4 regions of the Lentzea sp. NPDC036955 genome follow, and region 2 is predicted to be linked to each of the others. Evidence: riboswitches for the same ligand, from Rfam matches in the RefSeq annotation. Region 2 holds a riboswitch; each other region holds the start of a gene.
What was found. A riboswitch is a leader RNA that binds a small molecule or an ion and turns the genes downstream of it on or off. The one in region 2 is predicted to bind cobalamin.

Region 1 (5,329 bases), on a different contig from region 2:
CGGTTGATCTGATCGGGCGACGTCCCACCGCCAAAGTGTGGATCAAGGTCGCACCATCTGGCGCCGTCGGGCACCGGACTGGTTGCGTTCGGGGCATCACGTCCACCGCGCGGAGGTCCCACGCCCATGCAGCCGTTCCAGCTGCCGGAGTTCTACACGCCCCACCCGGCCCGGCTGAACCCGAACCTCGAACGCGCCCGCGTCCACACGCGGGCCTGGGCGCGCGAGATGGACATGGTCGACGCGCCGCAGCACGGCACGGTGATCTGGACCGCCGCTGACCTCGAAGCGCACGACTACGCGCTGCTCTGCGCGTACACGCACCCCGACTGCGACGGGGAGGCGCTCGACCTGATCACCGACTGGTACGTCTGGGTCTTCTACTTCGACGACCACTTCGTCGAGCTGTACAAGCGCACCAGGGACGTCCCGGGCGCGCAGGCCCACCTCGACCGGTTGCCGCTGTTCATGCCGGTCGACGGCCACATCACCGCACACCCGGCGAACCCGGTGGAGAAGGGCCTCGCCGACCTGTGGCGCCGCACGGTCGGCCGGCACTCGCTCGACTGGCGGGAGCGGTTCGCCGCCAACACGAAGCACCTGCTCGACGAGTCGATGTGGGAGCTGCACAACATCAGCGCGGCCCGGCTCGCCAACCCGATCGAGTACGTGGAGATGCGCCGCAAGGTCGGTGGCGCACCGTGGTCGGCGAACCTCGTCGAGCACGCCGTCGGCCTCGAGGTGCCCGCGCGCATCGCGCTGTCCCGGCCGATCGGCGTGCTGCGCGACACCTTCAGCGACGCCGTGCACCTGCGCAACGACCTGTTCTCCTACGAGCGCGAGGTGCTCGACGAGGGCGAGCTGTCCAACGGCGTGCTGGTGTTCGAGAAGTTCCTCGGCCTGTCCACCCAGGCCGCCGCGGACGCCGTCAACGACCTGCTGACCTCGCGCCTGCACCAGTTCGAGCACACCGCGCTCACCGAGGTGCCGATCCTGCTCGACGAGCACGGCATCGACCCCGTCGGCCGCGCGGCCGTCCTGGGTTACGTGAAGGGCCTGCAGGACTGGCAGGCGGGCGGTCACGAGTGGCACCTGCGGTCCTCGCGGTACATGAACTCCGGTCCGCCGCCGCAGCTCGGCGTCCTGGGCTCGTTCGCCAAGACCCTGCCGCAGCGGCTCCGGCAGTTCTCCAGCACGCCCAGGGTCGTCGAGCCGTACGCGCTGCCGGCGTTCGAGGTGCCGTTCACCCTCTCCCTGGCACCGCACCTGGACCAGGCCCGCGACCAGGTGGTCGCGTGGGCGGTCGAGCAGGGCATGACCGGTGAGGGCGTCTGGGACGAGGCCCAGGTCCGCGGGTTCGACTTCCCGCTGTGCTCGGCGGGCATCGACCCGGACGCCACGGCGCAGGAGCTGTACCTGTCCGGCTGCTGGCTCACCTGGGGCACCTACGCCGACGACGCCTACCCGCTGTGGTTCGGCCGGACCCGCGACCTGCTCGGCGTGAAGACGCAGACCACCCGCCTCAAGGCGTGCATGCCGGTCGACCTCGTGCAGACCGTGGTGCCCGCCAACGCGATGGAGCGCTCGCTGGCCGAGCTCTGGCAGCGGACCGCGGCGCCGATGAACCCGGCCTTCCGCGCCACGTTCCGCCAGACCGTCGACGCCATGCTCGACGCGTGGGTGTGGGAGGTGGTCAACATGCACCACAACCGCATCCCGGACCCCGTGGACTACGTGGAGATGCGGCGCAGCACGTTCGGCTCCGAGCTGACGACGTCGCTGTCCCGCTTCTCGCACTCCGCGATCGTTCCCGAGCAGCTGTGGCAGACGCGGGTCGTGCAGACGATGGAGCGGTCGGCCATGGACTACTGCACGATGCTCAACGACGTCTTCTCGTACCGCAAGGAGATCCAGCACGAGGGCGAGGTGCACAACATGGTGCGCGTCGTCGAGAACTTCCTCGGCGTGCCGCAGAGCCGTGCCTTCGAGCTGACCTACGCGCTGATGGACGCCCGGCTCGGCCAGTTCGTGCGGTCCGTCGAGACCGACCTGCCGAAGATGTTCGACGACCTGGCCCTGGACGCCGGTGCGCGGGCCGGCCTGACGCGGTACGCCGACGAGCTGAAGGACTGGATCGCCGGGATCATCCACTGGCACGAGGAGACCAGCCGGTACGACGAGGCCGGCGCGCTGCCGGTGGGCCGGCTCCCGGTCTTCCACCGCGGTCCCACCGGTCTGGGCACCGCGGCCGCCCGGCTCACCTCCCGAACGCCGGGCTGAGCCCCCGGTCAGCCCCGGTCAGCCACTGACAGCCGTTGGTCAGCCCCCGGTCAGCGCACCCCGCCACGGTGTGCGCATCGGCCACTCCACAGGGGGAGCACCATGACGAACGTCCTCATCTCCGGCGCCAGCATCGGCGGTCCGGCGCTGGCCTACTGGTTGCGCCACCACGGCTTCGACGTCACCGTCGTCGAACGCCACCGCGGCCTGCGCCCCGGCGGCCAGGCCGTCGACGTCCGCGGTCCTGCGCTCGACGTGGTGGAGCGGATGGGCCTGGGGGACCGGTTGCGGTCCATGACCACGGGCATGCGCGGCATGAGCGTGGTCGACGAGGAGGGCACCGAGCTCCACCGCTCCACCGAGCACACGCTGACCGGTGGCGACCTCGCCAGTCCCGACGTCGAGGTCATGCGCGACGACCTGGCCCGCCTGCTGTTCGACGCGGTGGAGGGCGTCGAGTACCTCTTCGACGACACCATCACCGCGATCGACGGCACCCGCGTCACGTTCGAGCGGGCCGCCCCGCGGGACTTCGACGTGGTCGTGGGCGCGGACGGGCTGCACTCGAACGTCCGGCGGCTCGTGTTCGGTCCCGAGGCGCAGTTCGTCCGCCACCTGGGCACCAACCTCGCCGTGTTCACCGCGCCGAACTTCCTGGGCCTCGACCACTGGCAGGTGTTCCAGCAGGGCGAGGTCGTCGGCGGCGGGGTCATGAGCGCCCGCGCCAACGCGGAGTGCCGGGTCTACATGGGGTTCTACGGCGAGGTGGACTTCGACCACCGCGACGTCGAGGCCCAGCGGCGGCTGGTGGCGGAGAAGTTCGCCGACGCCGGGTGGGAGTGGCAGACCGCGCTCAAGCACATGTGGGAGGCGCCGGACTTCCACTTCGACGCCATGGCGCAGGTCCGGATGCCGTCCTGGTCGCGCGGCGGCGTCGTGCTGCTCGGCGACGCCGGCTACTGCGGTTCGCCGTTGTCCGGTCAGGGCACGAGCTTGGCGCTCGTCGGTGCGTACGTGCTGGCCGGCGAGCTGAGCGTGAACCGCGAGACCGCGTTCCAGCGCTACGAGGAGCTGCTGCGCCCGTACGTGACGGCCAACCAGGACATGGCGCTGAAGAACCAGGCCAACGGCGGGCAGCCGACCGAGGAGTTCGCCGCGGTCGTGAGCTCCTTCCAGCTCCCCGGCCGCTGATGGCCCGGCTCACAGCCATTTGACTCGGGGTGATCCCTCCCGCACGATCGGGTGGACAACAGCATCCGCACGCCGCGGGGGAAGCCGGTGGAACTCCGGCGCTGACCCGCAACGGTGACAGTCCGAATGCCCGTGGCGCGCGGTGGCTCCATCGACCCGTCGAGGACAGCGGGGCAGGGGGAAGAGCAGTGATCCGGACATCCGCGCTGGCCGCAGTGGTAGTGGCCGCGCTCGTCGTGACACCGGCCGCTCAGGCGGCTGAGCCGCCGTCAGCGGGAACGTGGCTGGCCGGCCAGTTCGTCGGTGGCGACCACCTGGTGAAGGGGCCGGACCTCGTCGACCACGGCCTGACCGCGGACGGCGTCTACGGGCTCGCGGCCGCCGGTGTCGGCCGGTCGACGGCGGTGCGGGCCGCGGCGTGGCTCGCCGAACCCGAGCAGTTCCAGTACTTCGCGGGCGACGGCGAGGCCGAGTCCTACGTCGGTGGCCTGGTGAAGCTCGCGCTGGTCGCGCAGGCGCTGGGCACCGACCCGCACGCGTTCGCCGGTGCCGACCTGCTCGAACGCCTTGCGGCGCTGCGGGAGGAGTCCGGCCGCTACCGCGACCGCACCGACCCCGACTACGACCAGACCAACGCGTTCACGCAGGCGCTGGCGATCATCGTGCTGACCCGCGCCGACCAGCCGGTGGCGCAGCCGGTCGCGTTCCAGGTGTCCACGCAGTGCGCGGACGGCGGGTTCCCGATCTCGTTCGGGCAGCCGGTCTGCAAGTCCGATGTGGACGCGACGGCGATCGTGCTGCAGGCGTTGCAGGCGGCGGGGGAGCCGACGGCGTCCGCGCGGGCGCTGGACTGGCTGGTGGCGCAGCAGAAGGCGGACGGCGGGTTCCCGTCGGCGTTGCAGGGCTCGAACGCCAACAGCACCGGCCTCGCGGTCGGCGCGCTCGTCGGGGGCGGCCGGACGGTGGCCGCGGACCGGGCTGTGGCGTACCTGCGGTCGTTGCAGGTTGGCTGTGCCGGACCGGAGGCCGCTCGCGGCGCGATCGCCTACGACAGCACGGGTTTCGAGGTCTACGGCGCCGTGCGCGCGACCACCCAGGCGATGCTCGGCCTGGCCCGCAAGGGCCTCGCCGACGTGTCGTTCGCCGGTGCCACGCCCGGTGTGCCCGCGGTCGACTGCGCGACCCCGCCGACCACCACGCCCCCGTCGACCACCGCACAGCCGACCGTGCCGCCGACGACGACCGCTCCGGTGACCACCTCGTCGACGGCCACCCCGGTCGCTCCCGCGCCGGCCGGTCCGACGCCCCCGGCCACTCAGCGGCTCGCCGCGACCGGCCCCGAGGAGGCCGTCGCGCTGACCCTGCTCGGTTCCTCCGCGCTGCTCGCCGGCGCCGTGCTCGTCCTCGTGTCCCGTCGTCGGAAGGTTGGTGCGTGATGCGCCGCATCCTCGCTGTCCTCGCCCTGGTCGCGAGCTCGTTCGTCGTCGCACCCGCCTCCGCCGCGGACTGCGCGGGCGTGAAGGTCGTGGTGGACTTCACCGCGCTGGGCGGCGGCGTCCAGACCGGCTGCGCTCCCGGCGACCCGGCCACCGGTCTCGCCGCGCTGACCGGCGCGGGCTTCACGTACTCGTTCGTGCCGCGCCAGGCCGGTTTCGTGTGCCGGATCAACGCGCTGCCGAACCCGTGCACCGCGCCCACGACCAGCGCCTACTGGTCGTACTGGCACGCCTCGCCCGGCGGTTCCTGGGCCTACAGCTCCGCGGGTGCGGGCAGCTACGACCCGGCGCCCGGCAGCGTCGAGGGCTGGGCGTTCGGTGCCGGCACCGCCCCCGGCGCCACCCCGTGACGAGGTTCTTCT
Region 2 (5,329 bases):
CCGGTCGGGAGCACCTCCAGGCCGAGCTTGGTCACGAGGTTTCCCACGACGGCGAACAGGTCCGCGTTGCCTGCTCGCTCGCCATAACCGTTGGCGGTGCACTGGACGTGCGTCGCGCCTGCCTGGACGGCGGCGAGGGTGTTCGCCACGGCGCAGGACGTGTCGTCCTGGCAGTGGATCCCCACCCGGAAGCCGGTCTTCGCGATGACGTCGGCGACCGTCTCGGCGAGGCCGAGCGGCAGCTGGCCGCCGTTCGTGTCGCACAGCACGACGACGTCGGCGCCACCCTCCACAGCGGACTCCAGCACGCGCAGCGCGGTGTCCGGGGAGAAGGCGTAGCCGTCGAAGAAGTGCTCGGCGTCGAGGAAGACGCGCCGGCCGTTGTCCTTGAGGAACCGGACGGTGTCGCGCACCATCCGCAGGTTCTCCTCGGCGTCGGTGCGCAGCGCGCGCTCGATGTGCCGCAGGTCCGACTTCGCCACGAGCGTGACGACCGGTGCCTGGGAGTCGAGCAACGCCTTGACCTGCGGGTCTTCCTCCACACGCACACCGGCCCTGCGGGTCGCGCCGAACGCGACCAGCTCGGCGTGCTTGAGCTCCAGGTCCCCCGCCGCCGCGCGGGCGAAGAACTCCGTGTCCTTGGGCAGAGCGCCGGGCCAGCCGCCCTCGATGAACCCGACGCCGAGCCCGTCCAGCAGCCGCGCGACCGCGAGCTTGTCCGTGACGGAGTACGAAATGCCCTCGCGTTGTGCGCCGTCGCGCAACGTCGTGTCGTAGACGTGGAACTCGTCGGCGGGGCCGGCCATCGCGGGTCATCTCCTGTCCAGGACAAACAAAAAGACCCCCCGCGGATGCGAGAGGTCTGCGCGTCGGGTGCCAGGGGCGGCGACTACCCGACGCGCTCGTCGATAATGATGGCGGTGTGCTGAGCCATGACCGGGATGCTGCCACAGCTCAGCACGACGTACCAAGTGACGGGAGGAAATCTCCCACTATCTGGTCACGGGTTCACGCCTGGGACAGGTACCGCGCGAAGGCCTCGATGGAGGCCGGGTTGCGCGGCGACTCGACCAGTGCGGCGTACGGCAGCGCGTAGAACCGCTTGTTCCGCACGGCCGGCGAGTTCTGCAGCGGTGCGTAGCCCTCCAGGAACCGCTGCTTCTCCTGCGGGGTGTTCGCCTCGCCGTCGGCGTAGTCCACGATGAGCACGACGTCGGGGTCGCGCTGCACGACGGCCTCCCAGTTGACCGTGGTCCAGCTGTCGTTGAGGTCGCCGAAGACGTTGTCGCCGCCGGCCTTGGAGATGACGTCCTGCGGGGCCGCGTTCCTGCCGGAGGTGAACGGCTGGTCCTGGCCGCTGTCGTAGAGGAACACCTTGGGCCGCGGCTTGCCGGCCATCAGCCTGCCGGCGTTCTCGATCTGCTGCTGGTAGCCCTTGACCAGCTCCTCGGCCCTGGCCTCGACCCGGAAGATCTTCCCGAGGTTGCGCAGGTCCGTGTAGAGCGCGTCGAGGGCGGGCATGATGCCGCGCTGCTTGCCCACGCCGTTGCGACACGCCTCGGTGAGCTGGTAGGTGGCGATCCCGAGCTGCCGCAACGCGTCCGGGGTGAAGCCGGTGCTCTCGCTGAAGCCGTAGTTCCAGCCGGCGAACACGAGGTCGGCGTTCGCGCCCTGCACGACCTCCTTGGAGATCTTGTCGGACAGGTGCTTGCCGCTGTCGAAGTCGGCCTTCCACGGCGAGGTCCGCACGTCGACGGTGTCGATGCCGTTGACGACGTAGCCGGCCATGTGGTCCCTGAGGCCCAGCGCGAACATCAGCTCGGTGATGCCGGTGTCGTTGGTGACCACTTTGGACGGAATCTTGTCGTAGGTCACCTGCTGCCCGCAGTTGGTGACGGTGACGGGTTCGGTCGCGGAGGTGTCCTGCGCGACCGTGGCGCCGCACCCGGAGACGAGCAGCAGGGCGGCGGTGACGAGTGCGGTTCTCACGGGGTGACCTCCTGGTCGAACAGGAGCTGGGGGACTCCTGTCGTGGGGTGGGCGACCACGTGTGCGGTGACGTGGAAGACCTTGGCGACGAGCTCGGGCACGAGGACCTCCGCCGGGGTGCCGGAGGCGACCACCCGGCCCTCGTCGAGGACGTAGAGGCGGTCGCAGTACGACGCGGCGAGGTTGAGGTCGTGCAGCACGGTCAGGACGGTGACGCCGAGTCCCCGCGCGAGCGCGAGGACGTCGAGCTGGTGGCGGATGTCGAGGTGGTTGGTCGGCTCGTCGAGCACGAGCACGCGGGGTTGCTGGGCGATGGCGCGGGCGATCAGCACCCGCTGGCGCTCCCCGCCGGAAAGGCTGAGGAAGCTGCGGGCGGCGAGGTGCCCGACGTCCACTGTGGCCAGAGCATCGGCGACGACAGCGGCGTCGCGCACGGGGTCGCGGTCGTGCGGCAGCCGGCCCATCTCCACGACCTCGGTGACGGTGAAGTCGAACTCGACCTGCGACTCCTGGGTCAGCGCGGAGAGGTCGCGGGCGAGGCCCTGTCGCCTGTGGACGTTCTCGCCGTCGAGCAGGACCGCGCCGGCGTCCGGTCGCAGCGCCCGGTAGACGCAGCGCAACGTCGTCGACTTGCCGCTGCCGTTCGGCCCGACGATGCCGACCACCTCGTCGCAGGCGTGCAGCGTGATGCCGGAGATGATGTTCCGCACGGTGACGTCGTGCACCTCGACGCGCATCAGCGGCCTCCGAAGACGTACGCCCTGCGGCGCATCAGGAAGATGAAGCACGGCACACCCAGCGCGGCCGTGATGACGCCGAGCGGCAGCTCCTCGGGTGCGGCGAGCATCCGCGCGGCGACGTCCACCCACACCAGGAAGCTCGCACCCGCCAGCGGTGCCAGGGCCAGCACCTTGCGGTGGTCGGCGCCCACGACCATGCGCGTGAGGTGCGGCAGCATCAGCCCGACGAACCCGACGGCCCCGCTGACCGCCACCAGCACCCCGGTCATGGCCGCGGTGACGACGAAGAGGTGCGTGCGGAACCGGTTGACCCTCACCCCGAGCGTGGTCGCGGTCTCATCGCCCATCGCCAGCGCGTTCAACGGCCGCGCCTTGGTCATCAGGTAGGCGATGCCCAGCGCGGTCACGACCGTGGCGACCGGCAACGACCTCCAGTCCGCCCCGCCGAGGCTGCCGAGCAGCCAGAACATCGCCGCCCGCGCCGCCTCCCCGTGCGGTGCCTGGAACACCAGCAGCATCGCCACGGCCGAGAACCCGTAGGCGAGCGCGGTGCCGGTCAGCACGAGCCGCAACGGCGTGAGCGCCCCGCTCGACCGCGCGGTGAGGTAGACGAGCGCGGTGGCACCGAGCCCGGTGAGGAACGCCCCCGTCGACAGCGCGTACACGCCGAGCCCGGACAGCACCCCCATCGTCGCGACCGCCGTGGCACCCACGCTCGCCCCCGAGGAGATGCCGAGCACGTACGGGTCGGCCAGCGCGTTGCGGACCATCGCCTGGATCGCGACGCCGACCGCGCTCAGCCCCGCGCCCACGACGGCGGCGAGCAGCACGCGCGGCAGCCGGATGTTCCAGACGATGTGGTACTGCCCGGCGAGGTGGGCGGGCACGGTGCCGCCGGTGACCGCCTGCCACAGCAGGTCGGCGGTCACGCCGAAGGGGACGGAGACGGGGCCGAGCGCGACGCCCGCCACGATGCTGACGACGAGCACGCCGACGAGCGCGCTGATCTTCCCGATCACATGTGCCCTTCCCGCAGTCCACGGCAGGAGTTGGAGTCCTATGTCTGCCGTGTGCGGGCATTCGGGCTCGTCCCCTGGCCGGGGACCTACCGTTGCGGGTCAGCGCCGGACTTCGACCGGTCTTCCCCCACGCACGACTTCGGGTGACCCTACCTGCGCAAACAGGAAGTTCGAAAATTTCTCCGCTGTGATGTCGATCCGGCGGGGTGCCCGTTCGACCTGTGGACGTCAGCGAGCAGGGCACAACGCAGGGAGACCACCGTGAAGTACATGCTGATCATGCGCGCCACCGACGAGGCCTACGCGAACATGGGCGAGCTCGACTTCGACAAGATGCTGGAGGTCGTGGGCGCGTTCAACGACGAGCTGATCCGGGCCGGGGTGCTGCTCGCCGCCGAGGGCCTCGCCGACCCGTCCGAGGGCGTCGTCGTCGACTTCTCCGCCGAACCGGCGATCGTGACGGACGGCCCGTACGGCGAGACCAAGGAGCTGTTCGGCGGCTTCTACCTGCTCAACGTGTCCTCGCTGCAGGAGGCGGTCGAGTGGGCGAAGCGGATGCCGATGGCCGGGCCCGGGTTCAAGACCGAGATCCGCCGCGTGCCGACGATCGACGAGTTCCCGCAGGACAACGAGTGGATCCAGAAGGAGCGCGCCTGGCGCGAGTCCACCGCCCAGCTGTGAAAGTCACGCGGGGACCTTTCGTGCTCTACAAGAGTACGAAAGCTCCCCGCGTGCACTACAACGGTCAGCCCGTGCGGACGTTCGAGGACACGAGGGCGGCCAGGCGGTCGCCGATCGCGTACGTCGCGCCCGGCGACTGGTGGTCGCGGGTCGCCAGGTCGAACGCCACGGACGCCTCGATCCGGCGCGACGCCTCGTGCTCGCCGAGGTGGTCGAGCAGCAGCGCGACCGACAGCACGGCGGCCGTCGGGTCGGCGATGCCCTGGCCCGCGATGTCCGGTGCCGAACCGTGGACCGGCTCGAACATCGACGGGTTGCGCCGCGTCACGTCCATGTTGCCCGACGCGGCCAGGCCGATGCCGCCCGTGACGGCGGCGGCGAGGTCGGTCAGGATGTCGCCGAACAGGTTGTCCGTCACGATCACGTCGTACCGGGCGGGGTCGGTGACCAGGTGGATCGTGGCCGCGTCCACGTGCTGGTACGCCACCGTCACGTCCGGGTGCTGCAACGAGACCTCCTCGACCACGCGCGACCACAGCGAGCCGGCGTGCGTGAGGACGTTCGTCTTGTGCACCAGCGTCAGGTGCCGCCGCGGACGGGCCGAGGCGCGCGCGAAGGCGTCCCTGACCACGCGCTCCACGCCGAACGACGTGTTGAGCGACACCTCCGTGGCGATCTCGTGCGGGGTGTCCTTGCGCAGCAGGCCACCGTTGCCCGCGTACGGGCCCTCGGTGCCCTCGCGGACCACCACCATGTCGATCTCCGGCGGGTCCGCGAGCGGGCTGCGGACGCCGGGGTAGAGACGGGCGGGGCGGAGGTTCACGTGGTGGTCGAGCTCGAACCTGAGGCGCAGCAGCAGGCCGCGCTCCAGGATTCCGCTCGGCACCGACGGATCGCCTA
Region 3 (5,329 bases), on a different contig from region 2:
ACCCGGTCGATCGCGCCGAGGCTGCCGTCGTGCAGCTTGAGGTCGGAGACCATCTGCTCGTCCCACAGCCCGCGCTGCTTGAGCGCCCGCACCAGGTGGGGGTTGACGACGGTGAAGTCGCCGGACATGTTCGACTTCACGTAGAGGTTGCGGTACAGCGGCTCGATCGACTGGTTCACGCCGGCGATGTTCGCGATGGTCGCGGTCGGCGCGATGGCCATGACGTTCGAGTTCCGCATGCCCTGCCGCACCTTGGCCCGCAGTGCGGCCCAGTCCATCGTGGACCCGCGGTCCTGCTCCAGCTCGTCCGCGGCGCGGTGCCGCGCGAGGATCTCGACCGAGTCGATCGGCAGGACGCCCCGCGACCACAGCGACCCGTCGAACGACCGGTACGCGCCGCGTTCCCGGGCCAGGTCGGCGGACGCCTCGATGGCGTAGTAGCTGATCTCCTCCATGCTGCGGTCCGCGAACTCCACGGCCTCCTGCGACGCCATCGGCGTGCCGAGCGTGAACAGCGCGTCCTGGAACCCCATCAGCCCGAGACCGACCGGCCGGTGCCGCAGGTTGGAGTCCCTGGCTTCCGGGATCGTGTAGTAGTTCACGTCGATCACGTTGTCGAGCATCCGCACGGCCGTGCGCACCGTCTTGCGGAGCCGGGCGTGGTCGATGCCGTCCTCGGTGACGTGCCGGGCGAGGTTGACCGATCCCAGGTTGCACACCGCCACCTCGTCGACCGCGGTGTTCAGGGTGATCTCGGTGCACAGGTTCGACGAGTGCACCACGCCGCTGTGCTGCTGCGGTGACCGCAGGTTGCACGGGTCCTTGAACGTGATCCACGGGTGGCCGGTCTCGAACAGCATCGTGAGCATGCGCCGCCACAGGTCCACGGCCTGGACCCGGCGGAAGACCTTGATCCCGCCATCGTCGGCCTTGGCCTCGTAGGCGCGGTACTTCTCGGCGAACTCGGCGCCGAACGCGTCGTGCAGGTCCGGCACCTCGTCGGGGGAGAACAGCGTCCACGTGCCGCCCGTGCGGACCCGGCGCAGGAACTCGTCCGGCACCCAGTTCGCGGTGTTCATGTCGTGGGTGCGGCGGCGTTCGTCGCCGGTGTTCTTGCGCAGGTCGAGGAACTCCTCGACGTCGATGTGCCAGGTTTCGAGGTAGGCGCAGACCGCGCCCTTGCGCTTCCCGCCGTTGTGGGCGAGGCCGGCCGTGGTCAGGTAGGACTCGTCGGTCTCGACCTCGAGGTCGAACACCTCGGGGACCACCTCGGTCTCCCGCACGTCGCGGACGCGCGAGAACACCATGCCCCGGTGCTCGACCCAGTCTGGCTCGGTGGTCGGGCGGCAGCCGGCGAGTTCGGCGATGCCCTCGACGGCGGGAACCCCGACGTCGAGGTCCTCGCCGGCAGAGGGGATGCCGAGGCGCAGCAGCTGGTAGCGGGCACCCGCGGCGAGCGACCGCGACGTCGTGGTGAAGTGGACCTCGACGCCGCGGGAGGCACCGCCGCTCGACTCCAGCAGGCCTTGCAGGAGCTTCCGGGTCTGGGCGTGCGGCAGGTGGGAGAACCTGCGGGCGATCCGCTTCCGGCGGTCGTCGTCGTAGAGGTCCTCAGGCGTGAACGGGAACGCGGAGGCACCCACCTCGGGTTCGGAGGCCCAGTGGATCCACACGCGGGTGTCGTCGCGGCCGTTCTCCCGGAAGGGGACACCGCGCGCCGACAGGTGCTCGCGGACGAAGTCCAGGTGCGCGTCCAGCCCGGGTTTCCCGGAGACACCCCACCGCACCCCGTCCTCCGACAGGTGCCCGCCACCGAGCAGGACGCCGTACAGACGAGCATCGTCCTCGCTGAAACCGGCGACGGGCACGACCTCCCGCGGAACCACCCTGGCGACGAGGTCACCCTTCTCCAGCCGACCGGCGTCCACCCACTCCGGCCGCACCTCGTCGCCGGCGAGCTGCTTGAGCGTCCGCGCGTTCTCCTGGCCGAGCGGCACGCCCCTGACGGCGTACAACGGGTGTCCGGCGGTGACCCTGAGGGGTGCGGCGGAGTGCTCGACCTCCACCTCGACCATCGGGTCGACCTGGTCGTAGAGCATGACGTCGGTGACCTCGCGGTAGGTGCCGCTCACCCCGAGCACGAGGTCGCCGGCCACGACGTCCCTGATCGCCTTGACGCCGTCGGCGGTGTGGACGCCGGTGTCCGGTGCGAAGCACTGGTTCACGGCCACGGCCGTGTCGTTCGCGATCTTCAGGAACGGCACCACGCCCTGCGACGTGCCGTTGGTGCCCCTGATGTGCGCGCCGATGCCGCGCACCGGCGTCCAGTCGTTGCCCAGGCCGCCCGCGAACTTCGAGAGCAGCGCGTTGTTGCTGATGCCGTGGAAGATGCCGCCGAGGTCGTCGGCCACGGTGGTCAGGAAGCACGACGACAGCTGCGGCCGGGTCGTCCCGGAGTTGAACAGCGTCGGTGTCGAGCACATGAAGTCGAACGACGACAGCAGCTCGTAGAACTCGACCGCGCGGGCGTCGGGGTCGTCCTCCTCCAGGGCGAGGCCCATGGCCACGCGCATGAAGAACGCCTGCGGCAGCTCGTAGCGGCGGCCGTCGCGGTGCAGGAAGTAGCGGTCGTACAGGGTTTGCAGGCCCAGGAACTGGAACCGGAGGTCACGGGACGGGTCCAGCGCCGATCCCAGGCGGGCCAGGTCGAACGAGGTCAGCCGGGGGTCGAGCTGGCCGCAGTCGACGCCGTGCCGCACGAACGAGGCGAAGTACGACGGGTAGCGCTCGGTCATCTCGGCGTGCGACAGCGGGACGCCGCACGCCTCGGTGCGCAGCCGGTCCAGCAGCAGGCGGGCGCTGACGCAGGAGTAGTCCGGGTCCTGCTCGACCATCGCGCGGGCGGCCATGATCGGCGCCAGGGCGAGCTCGGCGTCGGTGATGCCGTGGTACAGGTTCCGCTTGGTCTCGGTCAGCACCGCCTCGGCCGATGCGTTCGGAAGATCGGCACAGGCTTCCTCGATGACCACTGAAAGGCGGTCGGGCACGCTCTCTCCTCGCGAGCTGGGCCCAGGAGGAAAAGCGCATGCGCGCACCGTTCACCGGTGCACACAGCTGCCCTCCCTCGGGGCACCGTGTCGTGCGCGCAGGCTTGCGCGCACCCCGGTGGCAGGTCTTCGGACTCGTGGGCGTCGAACTCGCGCCTACCGGCCGTCGCTTCCCAGGTCTCGCGACCCAGTGCTTCGTTGACGGCTTTCGTTCCCACTCACCGCTGCGGGGCAGTCCCGGACTCGCACCGGGTTCCCTCTTGCCTCACCGGCCCGTTGTCCGGGCCGGTGAACCACCAGTGCGGCAGATACTACATGTGGTGGTGGGTCCTTGATCACCACCCAACATGCGTGTCCCCTGGGTAGGGTGGTCGGCGTGGGTGAGGTTCGGCCGCGGGTCTTCTACGGTGCTCTGCTCAGTGCGGGGCTCGCCTCCGCGTCGCTGTTCGCGGGAGCCGCGGCGCCGGTGACGAGCGGCGTGCTGGCCGGCTGCGCGGTCGCCGCGCTGGTCACGTCCCGGCGATCAGCGCGACCCCGAGGCTGATCATCACGGCGGCGATCACGCCGTCCAGCACGCGCCACGCGCGCGGCTTCGCGAACAGCGGGCTGAGCAGCCGGGCGCCGAACCCGAGCGCGGCGAACCAGGTGATGCTCGCCGTCACCGCGCCGACGCCGAAGAGCCAGCGGCCGGCGGCGATCGACCCGAGCAGCAGCACGGTGTCGAGGTAGACGTGCGGGTTGAGCCACGTCAGCGCGATCGCGGTGAGCACGGGCCGGTGCCGGGCGCCGGTGTCGGCGTGCAGGGCCTGCGGGCGCAGTGCGCGCCGCGCGGCCAGGAACCCGTACCCCAGCAGGAAGAGCCCGCCCACGACCGCGGCGACGGTGACCGCCTGCGGCCACCGGGTGACGATCGCGCCGAACCCGGCGACGCCCACGGCGACCAGGACCGCGTCCGACACGGCGCACACGGCGACCACCTTCGCCACCGCCTCGCGGCGAAGTCCTTGGCGCAGCACGAAAGCGTTCTGGGCGCCGATCGCGACGATCAGGGTCATCATGGTGCCGAAGCCGAGCAGCAGGTCTGTCACGCGGTCCACGCTATTGACGCGTTCTTGATGAGGCCAGCTGAAGATTCTTACGTACCATTAGCGCTCGTGATGGACCTCGACCTGGTGCGCACGCTGCTCGCGGTGGTGGACAGCGGCACGTTCGACGCCGCCGCCACCGCGTTGCACGTCACGCCTTCCGCTGTCTCGCAACGCATCAAGGCGCTCGAACAGCGCACGGGCCGGGTCCTGCTGGTCCGCGCCCGCCCGGTGCGGCTCACGCCGTCCGGTGAGGTGATCGTCCGCTACGGTCGGCAACTGCTGGCGCTCGACCAGGACCTCGGGGCGGCGCTCGGCGAGGACGCGGTCGTGCGGGTGCCGATCGCGGTGAACGCCGACTCGCTCGCCACCTGGTTCCTGCCCGCGCTGCACCGCGTGCCGCCCGAGCTGCGGATCTCGTTCGACCTGCACCGCGAGGACCAGGACCACACGACGGCGTTGCTGCGGCAGGGAGCGGTGATGGCGGCGGTGACGTCGTCGCGCGAACCCGTCGCCGGCTGCTCGGTGCGCAAGCTCGGCCACATCCGCTACGCCGCGATGGCCGCCGAGTCCTTCGTGAACCGGCATGCGGCCGGGCCGTTGAAGTCGTGGCTGCCGGACGCCCCGGTCGTGGTGTTCGACCGCAACGACGACCTCCAGGACCGCTTCGTCCGCACCCTGACGCGGGGCCGCGGCGCGTCCGAGCACCGCCACCACGTCCCGTCGTCCGAGGTCTACGTGCGCGCCGTCGCCACCGGCCTGGGCTGGGGCATGGTGCCGCCGCAGCAGGTGCTCGACGGCCTGGTCGACCTCGCTCCCGGCCGCACGGTCAGCGTCCCGCTGTACTGGCAGCAGTGGAAGCTCGACTCGCCCGCACTCACCGCCGTGGCCGAGGCGGTGGTGGCCGAAGCCGCGCAGGCGCTGCGCTGAGTCCCCGGGGTGGGGCGACGCGCCGCCGAACCGGGCTCGTGCTCCCGGCCGGGAACCTGTCCGGCGCCTGAGAGCATCCTGTCGGCTTCCTGAACCCAGGAACCCCAGGGGTTCACCCGCTCGTTGACCGGTTTGTGCTGATTCCTCGCCTCGCCGCCACCGGCGGTTCGCTCGCGGTCGTCGCGACCGTCGCCATGGTGGGCCTGCTCGACCTGACCGTCGGCGCTCTGCACCGCACGATCAGCGAGTACGCCCTGGGCGACTACC
Region 4 (5,329 bases), on a different contig from region 2:
CCGCGCCCTGGCCGCGCAGCTTGCGGAGCACACCTGGCACGACCCGCTCGTGCTGGGGCTGCCGCGCGGCGGTGTGCCGGTGGCGGCGGAGGTCGCGGACGTCCTCGGGGCCGAGCTGGACGTGGTGGTGGCGCGCAAGATCGGCGCGCCGGGGCACCCCGAGTACGGGGTCGGCGCGGTCGCGGTGGACAGCGCGCCGATCTACGACGCCGCGGTGCTCAGAGCGCTCGGGCTCACCGAGGAGCAGCTGGCCGCGGGCTGCGACCGCGAACGGGCCGAGGCCGCGCGCAGGACCGCGCTGTACCGGCGGGACCGGCCGCCGCTCGTGGTCGAGGGGCGGGACGTGGTCGTGGTCGACGACGGGCTGGCCACCGGTGTCACCGCGCGGGCCGCCCTGCACTGGCTGGAGCGACGAGGGCCGAACCGCCTGGTGCTGGCCGTGCCGGTCGCCGCGAGGCAGTCGGTGCGCACGTTCAGCACGCCCGTGGTGGCGGTGCTCCTGCCGCGGCACCTCGGTGCGGTGAGCCGGTGGTACGACCGCTTCGAGCAGACCTCAGACGCCGAGGTCCTCGAAGTGCTGGACCACCGGGAACGGTGAGTAGAACCGGTGCAGCAGCTCCGACCACCGGGCGTAGGACGGGCCCTGGCGGAACCCGACCGTGTGCGCCTCGACCGACTCCCACTGCACCAGCAGCAGGTACCGGTTCGGGTCCTCCAGGCACCGCGACAGCCGCAGGCCGAGGAAGCCCGGCGAGGCGGAGATCAGCTCCCGCGCCTCGCCGAAGACCTCCTCGAACTCCGCCGCACGTCCGGGCAGGACGTCCAGCACGGCGTGCTCCAGGATCACAGGCGGCAGAACCGGATGTCCGAGGCCAGGATCGCCTTGGCGCCGATCGCGGCCAGCTCGTCCATGACCCGGTTCGCGTCGCGGCGGCGGACCATCGCCCGCACCGCGACCCAGTTCTCGTCGGCCAGCGGCGCGACCGTCGGCGACTCCAGGCCCGGCGTGAGGCTGATCGCCTCGTCCAGCAGCGTGCGCGGGCAGTCGTAGTCCAGCATCAGGTACTGCTGGGCGAACACGACGCCCTGCAGGCGGGCCTGCAGCTGCTTCTTGGCCGGCGAGAGCTCCGAGCCCGCGCGGTGCACGAGGACCGCCTCCGACTCGCAGATCGGCTCGCCGAACGCCACCAGGTCGTGCTGGCGCAGCGTGCGGCCGGAGCCCACGACGTCGGCGATCAGGTCGGCCACGCCGAGCTGGATGGAGATCTCGACCGCGCCGTCGAGGCGGATCACCGTGGCGTTGATGCCGCGGCGCTTGAGGTCGCGGCCGACCAGCTTCGGGTAGGCGGTGGCGAGCCGCTTGCCCTCCAGGTCCTCGACCGTCCAGTCGGTGCCCCGCGGGCCCGCGTAGCGGAAGGTGGACCCGCCGAAGCCCAGTGCCAGCAGCTCCTCGACGGAGGAGCCGTTGTCATCGGCGCCCGAGTCGGCGGCCAGGTCGCGGCCGGTGATGCCCAGGTCGAGGTCACCGGACGCCACGTAGATCGCGATGTCCTTGGGACGCAAGAAGAAGAACTCGACCTCGTTGTTCGGGTCGAGCACGGTCAGGTCGCGCGGCTCGTGCCGCTGCCGGTAACCGGCCTCGGTCAGCATCGCGGAGGCGCGTTCGGCGAGCGCGCCCTTGTTCGGGACTGCTACGCGCAGCATCGGTCAGCTCTCCGTCAGAGGTACTTGTAGACGTCGTCGAGGGTCAGGCCGCGGCCCAGCATGATCACCTGGAGGCGGTACAGCAGCTGCGAGATCTCTTCCGCGAGCTTCTCGTCGGACTCGTACTCGGCGGCGATCCAGACCTCGCCCGCTTCCTCCAGGACCTTCTTGCCCTGCGCATGGACGCCGGCCTCAAGCGCAGCCACGGTGCCGGAACCCTCCGGCTTGGTGCGGGCTCGTTCGGTCAGTTCGGCGAACAGCGAGTCGAAGGTCTTCACGGGGGCACATCCTCCCACCTCCGGACGGGTGGTCCACACCGCGGTCACCTCTGTTCCAGCCCGTGGACGTGATCTGTCCTGCATGGACACCCAGTAGCGTGAATCTGTGTCGGAGTTCGCCGAAGTCCTCGCAGCGCTGCGCCAGGTGCGCGGCATCAACCCGTTCTTCGCGCTGGACGTGGGCCGTCCGGACGACTCGTGGCTGCCGGGGACGGCACTGCTCGAAGGCCCCGCCCTCAGGGAGACCATCGACGCGATCGCGGCCCGCTACAACGCCGCCGAGCCCCGCGTCGCCGCCAGCCTGTTCTTCCTCAGCTACACCGCGCGGCTGCTCAGCCCGCTCACCGCGACGGACCTGCCGATCGACGTGCGCCCGGAGAACCTGTGGTGGCAGCACCACCGCCGCAACGGCCTGAGCGTCCGCATCGACACCCCGCGGCTCGGCCCGCGCCCGGCGGAGGCGCTCGCACCGGTCGTGGAGGCGGTCCACGCGGTCGTGCCCGTGGCACGCGGTCTGCTGTGGGGCAACGCGATGTCGAACATCGCGGGCGCGCTGAAAATGGTGGTGCGAGCGGGTGCGCTGAGTGCGGAGGAAGCGGAGGAACGCGGCAACCGGCTCATGGCAGCGCCACCGTTCGAAGGTGCCGGGGAATTCGTCACCCTGCCCGGCGAGGTCGCGTTCCTGCGCCGGTCGTGCTGCCTTTACTACCGCGTTGCCGCAGGTGGGAAGTGCGGGGACTGCCCTCTTGTGAAGTGATGAAGACGACAACTCTTATGGCCGGTTGTGCGTGAACCGCCGTTCACCTTACGGTGCACGCGCCGCAGTGACGGGAAGCCGGTGGAAATCCGGCGCGGTCCTCGCCACTGTGACCGGGAAGCGATCCCCGCCGAGCACGTCACTGGTCCCGCGAGGGGCTGGGAAGACGCGGGGGCAGCGTTGATCCGGGAGTCAGGAGACCGGCTGCGGCGCCGTAAGGAGTTTCACCTTCCACGAGGTATGGAGGAGCCCGTCATGACGAGCCCCGCAGCAAGCCTGTCCGCCGTCCGCGTGCCCAAGTGGGCCTTCGCCGTCTCACTGCTCGGCCTGATCGTCACCTACCTGGTCCTGCAGGAGAACGGCCTCGCTCTCGGTGCGAGCTCGGAGCTGCTGCACGAGTTCTTCCACGACGGCCGCCACGCCCTCGGCGTTCCCTGCCACTGATCCGCTGATCACGCAGATGACGACCACGTACAGGTCGATCGCACTGCGCGGACTCGCGGCCGGCGCCATCGCCGGTACCGCCTCCGCGCTCGTGCAGCTCCTGGTCACCGAGATCCCCATCCGCGCCGCACTGGCCGTCGAGGAGGCCCGCGCCCCCGCCGGTGACGGCCACTCCCACTCGCACGGCGAGGAGGGGCTGGTCAGCCGCGGCGTCCAGATCGCGGGCGGCATGCTCGGCGTGGTGATCGTCGGCATCGCCGTCGGCCTGGTGTTCGCCACGGCCTACGCGCTGTCGAAGCGCTGGTTCGCCGACCGCACGCCGTTCACCCGCAGCACCGCGTTCGGAGTCGCCGTGTTCGGTGCGGTGGCGCTGCTGCCGTGGCTGAAGTACCCGGCGAACCCGCCCGCGGTGGGCGACCCGGACACGGTGAACTACCGCACCGCGCTGTACCTGGGCGTGGTGGTGGCCGGTCTGGCGATCGTCTGGGGAGCGAGCTGGCTCGCCTCGGCACTGGCCGCGCAGCCGCACCCGGTCCGCGTGACCGCGGTGCTGCTCGCGGTCGTGGCGGCGGTGGCGGTGGTGCTGGTGGCGTTCCCCGCGCCGCCGGACACGATCCCGGCGGACATGCCGGTGGCCGTGCTGTGGCAGTTCCGCCTCAGCTCACTCGCCCAGCTGGCCACGCTCCACGTCGGTCTCGGCGTGGTGTTCGGCCTGCTGGTCGATCCGGCGACACGCCGGGCGAAGGCACCCGTCGCGGTTTCCTGATGGTCCGGGGCGGTCGTCGCGGCGACCGCCCCGGGTCTACAGGGCCTGGTGGTAGCGCAGCTCGTAGCGGTGCGAACTCTTGATCAGCACAGACGCCTCCACCGGGCGATCGTGGTCGCTGTAGACGACCCGCAGCTGCCGGATGACCGGCGTCCCGCCGGGCAGGTCGAGCGCCTCGGCTTCCGCAACGGTCGGTGGGCGCGCTGAGATCCGGTCGACGAACGACCGCTGGACGAAGCCGAGGTCAGCGAGCGCCCGAGGTGCACCGCCGCGGATCTTCGCAGGTCTGGCCAGGGCGGTGTCACCGGCGATGTCCACCGGGTAGTACGACGCTGACAGCTCCACCGGCTGGTCCTGGTGGCTGAGGATCCGGGTGCGGACGACCGCCGGCACTCCGGGGCCGAGGCCCAAGCCCTCGGCCACGTCGGCCGGAGGGACGACCGTGTCGACGGCGAGCAGCTCGTAGCGGAACCGGCCTGCCCCGGGCTCGATGTAGGCAGCGGCGTCGACCACCAGCGGTTCCCGGTCGCGGACGTACACGCCCTTGCCGGCGCGGCTGTCGAGAAGACCCTCGTCCTTCAACGCCTTCAGCGCGTGCTGGATGGTCGCGTTGGCCGCACCGTGCTGTGCGACGAGCTGTGCGGTCGACGGCAGCTGCGCACCCGGCGGCAGCTCTCCGCGCATGATGAGGTCGCGCAGCTCCGCCGCGATCTGCTCGTGCCGGGGCCGGACGTCACGTGCGCGGGGCAATGCCTGCTCCTCGGAACTTCGTCTGGACGGTCATGGCGTCAGCTCATAACGCAGCCGCCGCCCATCGGACACCATCGTCATCACGGTGGCCTCGACGGGCCGATCCTCCTCGGTCAGCAGCGAACGCGCGAGCAGCAGAACGCAAGACGGGCCCTCGAGTCGCAACGCGGTCCGCTCGTCCACTGTGGCCAGACGAGCGCTGACGTCCTCGCGCACCCGCTTCGGGGGATGACCGAGCCCGGCGAGGAAGGCCACCGCGCCACCGGGGATCTTGCGCGGCTCGGCGAGGCGGGTGCCGCGAGCGATGACCACGGGGTAGTGCGAGTCGACGAGTTCGACCGGCTGGCCGTCGAACAACATCAGGCGCCGCCTGACCACCACCGGATCACCTCGTTCCAGGTCGAGCATGGCGGCGACCGCGGCGGTGGCGGGCACTTCCTCGACGCCCAGCAGCTTTTGGGTCCCCTCACCGCCGTGCACCTGCGCCTCGGCAGCCCAAGCGTCACCGGGTTGACCGCTCACGTACGGCATCGAGACGCTCGTCCACGAGCGCACGGTCGTCATCACTCACGCTCCTCGGCTGGGTCCTGCGCGTACCGCTGTCATAGACCCTAGTCATAGGATCAGCTA

Region 1: it holds a riboswitch for cobalamin, as region 2 does, so the genes downstream of both, ACZ7CF_RS32445 (LPXTG cell wall anchor domain-containing protein) here and ACZ7CF_RS26330 (FecCD family ABC transporter permease) in region 2, are expected to answer to the same signal.
Region 3: it holds a riboswitch for cobalamin, as region 2 does, so the genes downstream of both, ACZ7CF_RS02620 (ribonucleoside-diphosphate reductase subunit alpha) here and ACZ7CF_RS26330 (FecCD family ABC transporter permease) in region 2, are expected to answer to the same signal.
Region 4: it holds a riboswitch for cobalamin, as region 2 does, so the genes downstream of both, ACZ7CF_RS01775 (CbtB domain-containing protein) here and ACZ7CF_RS26330 (FecCD family ABC transporter permease) in region 2, are expected to answer to the same signal.

What each region holds. Positions count from the first base shown of each region.
Region 1 is NZ_JBVJRC010000010.1:173,257-178,585, reverse strand. Features, by position in the region: gene ACZ7CF_RS32455 (terpene synthase family protein) at 127-2,280, shown strand; gene ACZ7CF_RS32450 (FAD-dependent monooxygenase) at 2,383-3,471, shown strand; adenosylcobalamin-variant (AdoCbl-variant) riboswitch at 3,540-3,611, shown strand; gene ACZ7CF_RS32445 (LPXTG cell wall anchor domain-containing protein) at 3,660-4,907, shown strand; gene ACZ7CF_RS32440 (hypothetical protein) at 4,904-5,317, shown strand.
Region 2 is NZ_JBVJRC010000007.1:542,114-547,442, forward strand. Features, by position in the region: gene cimA (citramalate synthase) at 1-806, opposite strand, end outside; gene ACZ7CF_RS26320 (ABC transporter substrate-binding protein) at 1,009-1,989, opposite strand; gene ACZ7CF_RS26325 (ABC transporter ATP-binding protein) at 1,986-2,726, opposite strand; gene ACZ7CF_RS26330 (FecCD family ABC transporter permease) at 2,726-3,748, opposite strand; cobalamin riboswitch at 3,784-3,926, opposite strand; gene ACZ7CF_RS26335 (YciI family protein) at 4,010-4,429, shown strand; gene ACZ7CF_RS26340 (3-isopropylmalate dehydrogenase) at 4,494-5,329, opposite strand, start outside.
Region 3 is NZ_JBVJRC010000001.1:532,097-537,425, reverse strand. Features, by position in the region: gene ACZ7CF_RS02620 (ribonucleoside-diphosphate reductase subunit alpha) at 1-3,047, opposite strand, end outside; cobalamin riboswitch at 3,151-3,360, opposite strand; gene ACZ7CF_RS02615 (hypothetical protein) at 3,424-3,591, shown strand; gene ACZ7CF_RS02610 (LysE/ArgO family amino acid transporter) at 3,557-4,105, opposite strand; gene ACZ7CF_RS02605 (LysR family transcriptional regulator ArgP) at 4,205-5,062, shown strand; gene ACZ7CF_RS02600 (DUF998 domain-containing protein) at 5,197-5,329, shown strand, end outside.
Region 4 is NZ_JBVJRC010000001.1:360,374-365,702, forward strand. Features, by position in the region: gene ACZ7CF_RS01750 (phosphoribosyltransferase) at 1-598, shown strand, start outside; gene ACZ7CF_RS01755 (antibiotic biosynthesis monooxygenase family protein) at 554-847, opposite strand; gene hisG (ATP phosphoribosyltransferase) at 844-1,704, opposite strand; gene ACZ7CF_RS01765 (phosphoribosyl-ATP diphosphatase) at 1,719-1,982, opposite strand; gene ACZ7CF_RS01770 ((2Fe-2S)-binding protein) at 2,089-2,739, shown strand; cobalamin riboswitch at 2,788-2,962, shown strand; gene ACZ7CF_RS01775 (CbtB domain-containing protein) at 2,995-3,183, shown strand; gene ACZ7CF_RS01780 (CbtA family protein) at 3,200-3,949, shown strand; gene ACZ7CF_RS01785 (GntR family transcriptional regulator) at 3,986-4,699, opposite strand; gene ACZ7CF_RS01790 (GntR family transcriptional regulator) at 4,730-5,263, opposite strand.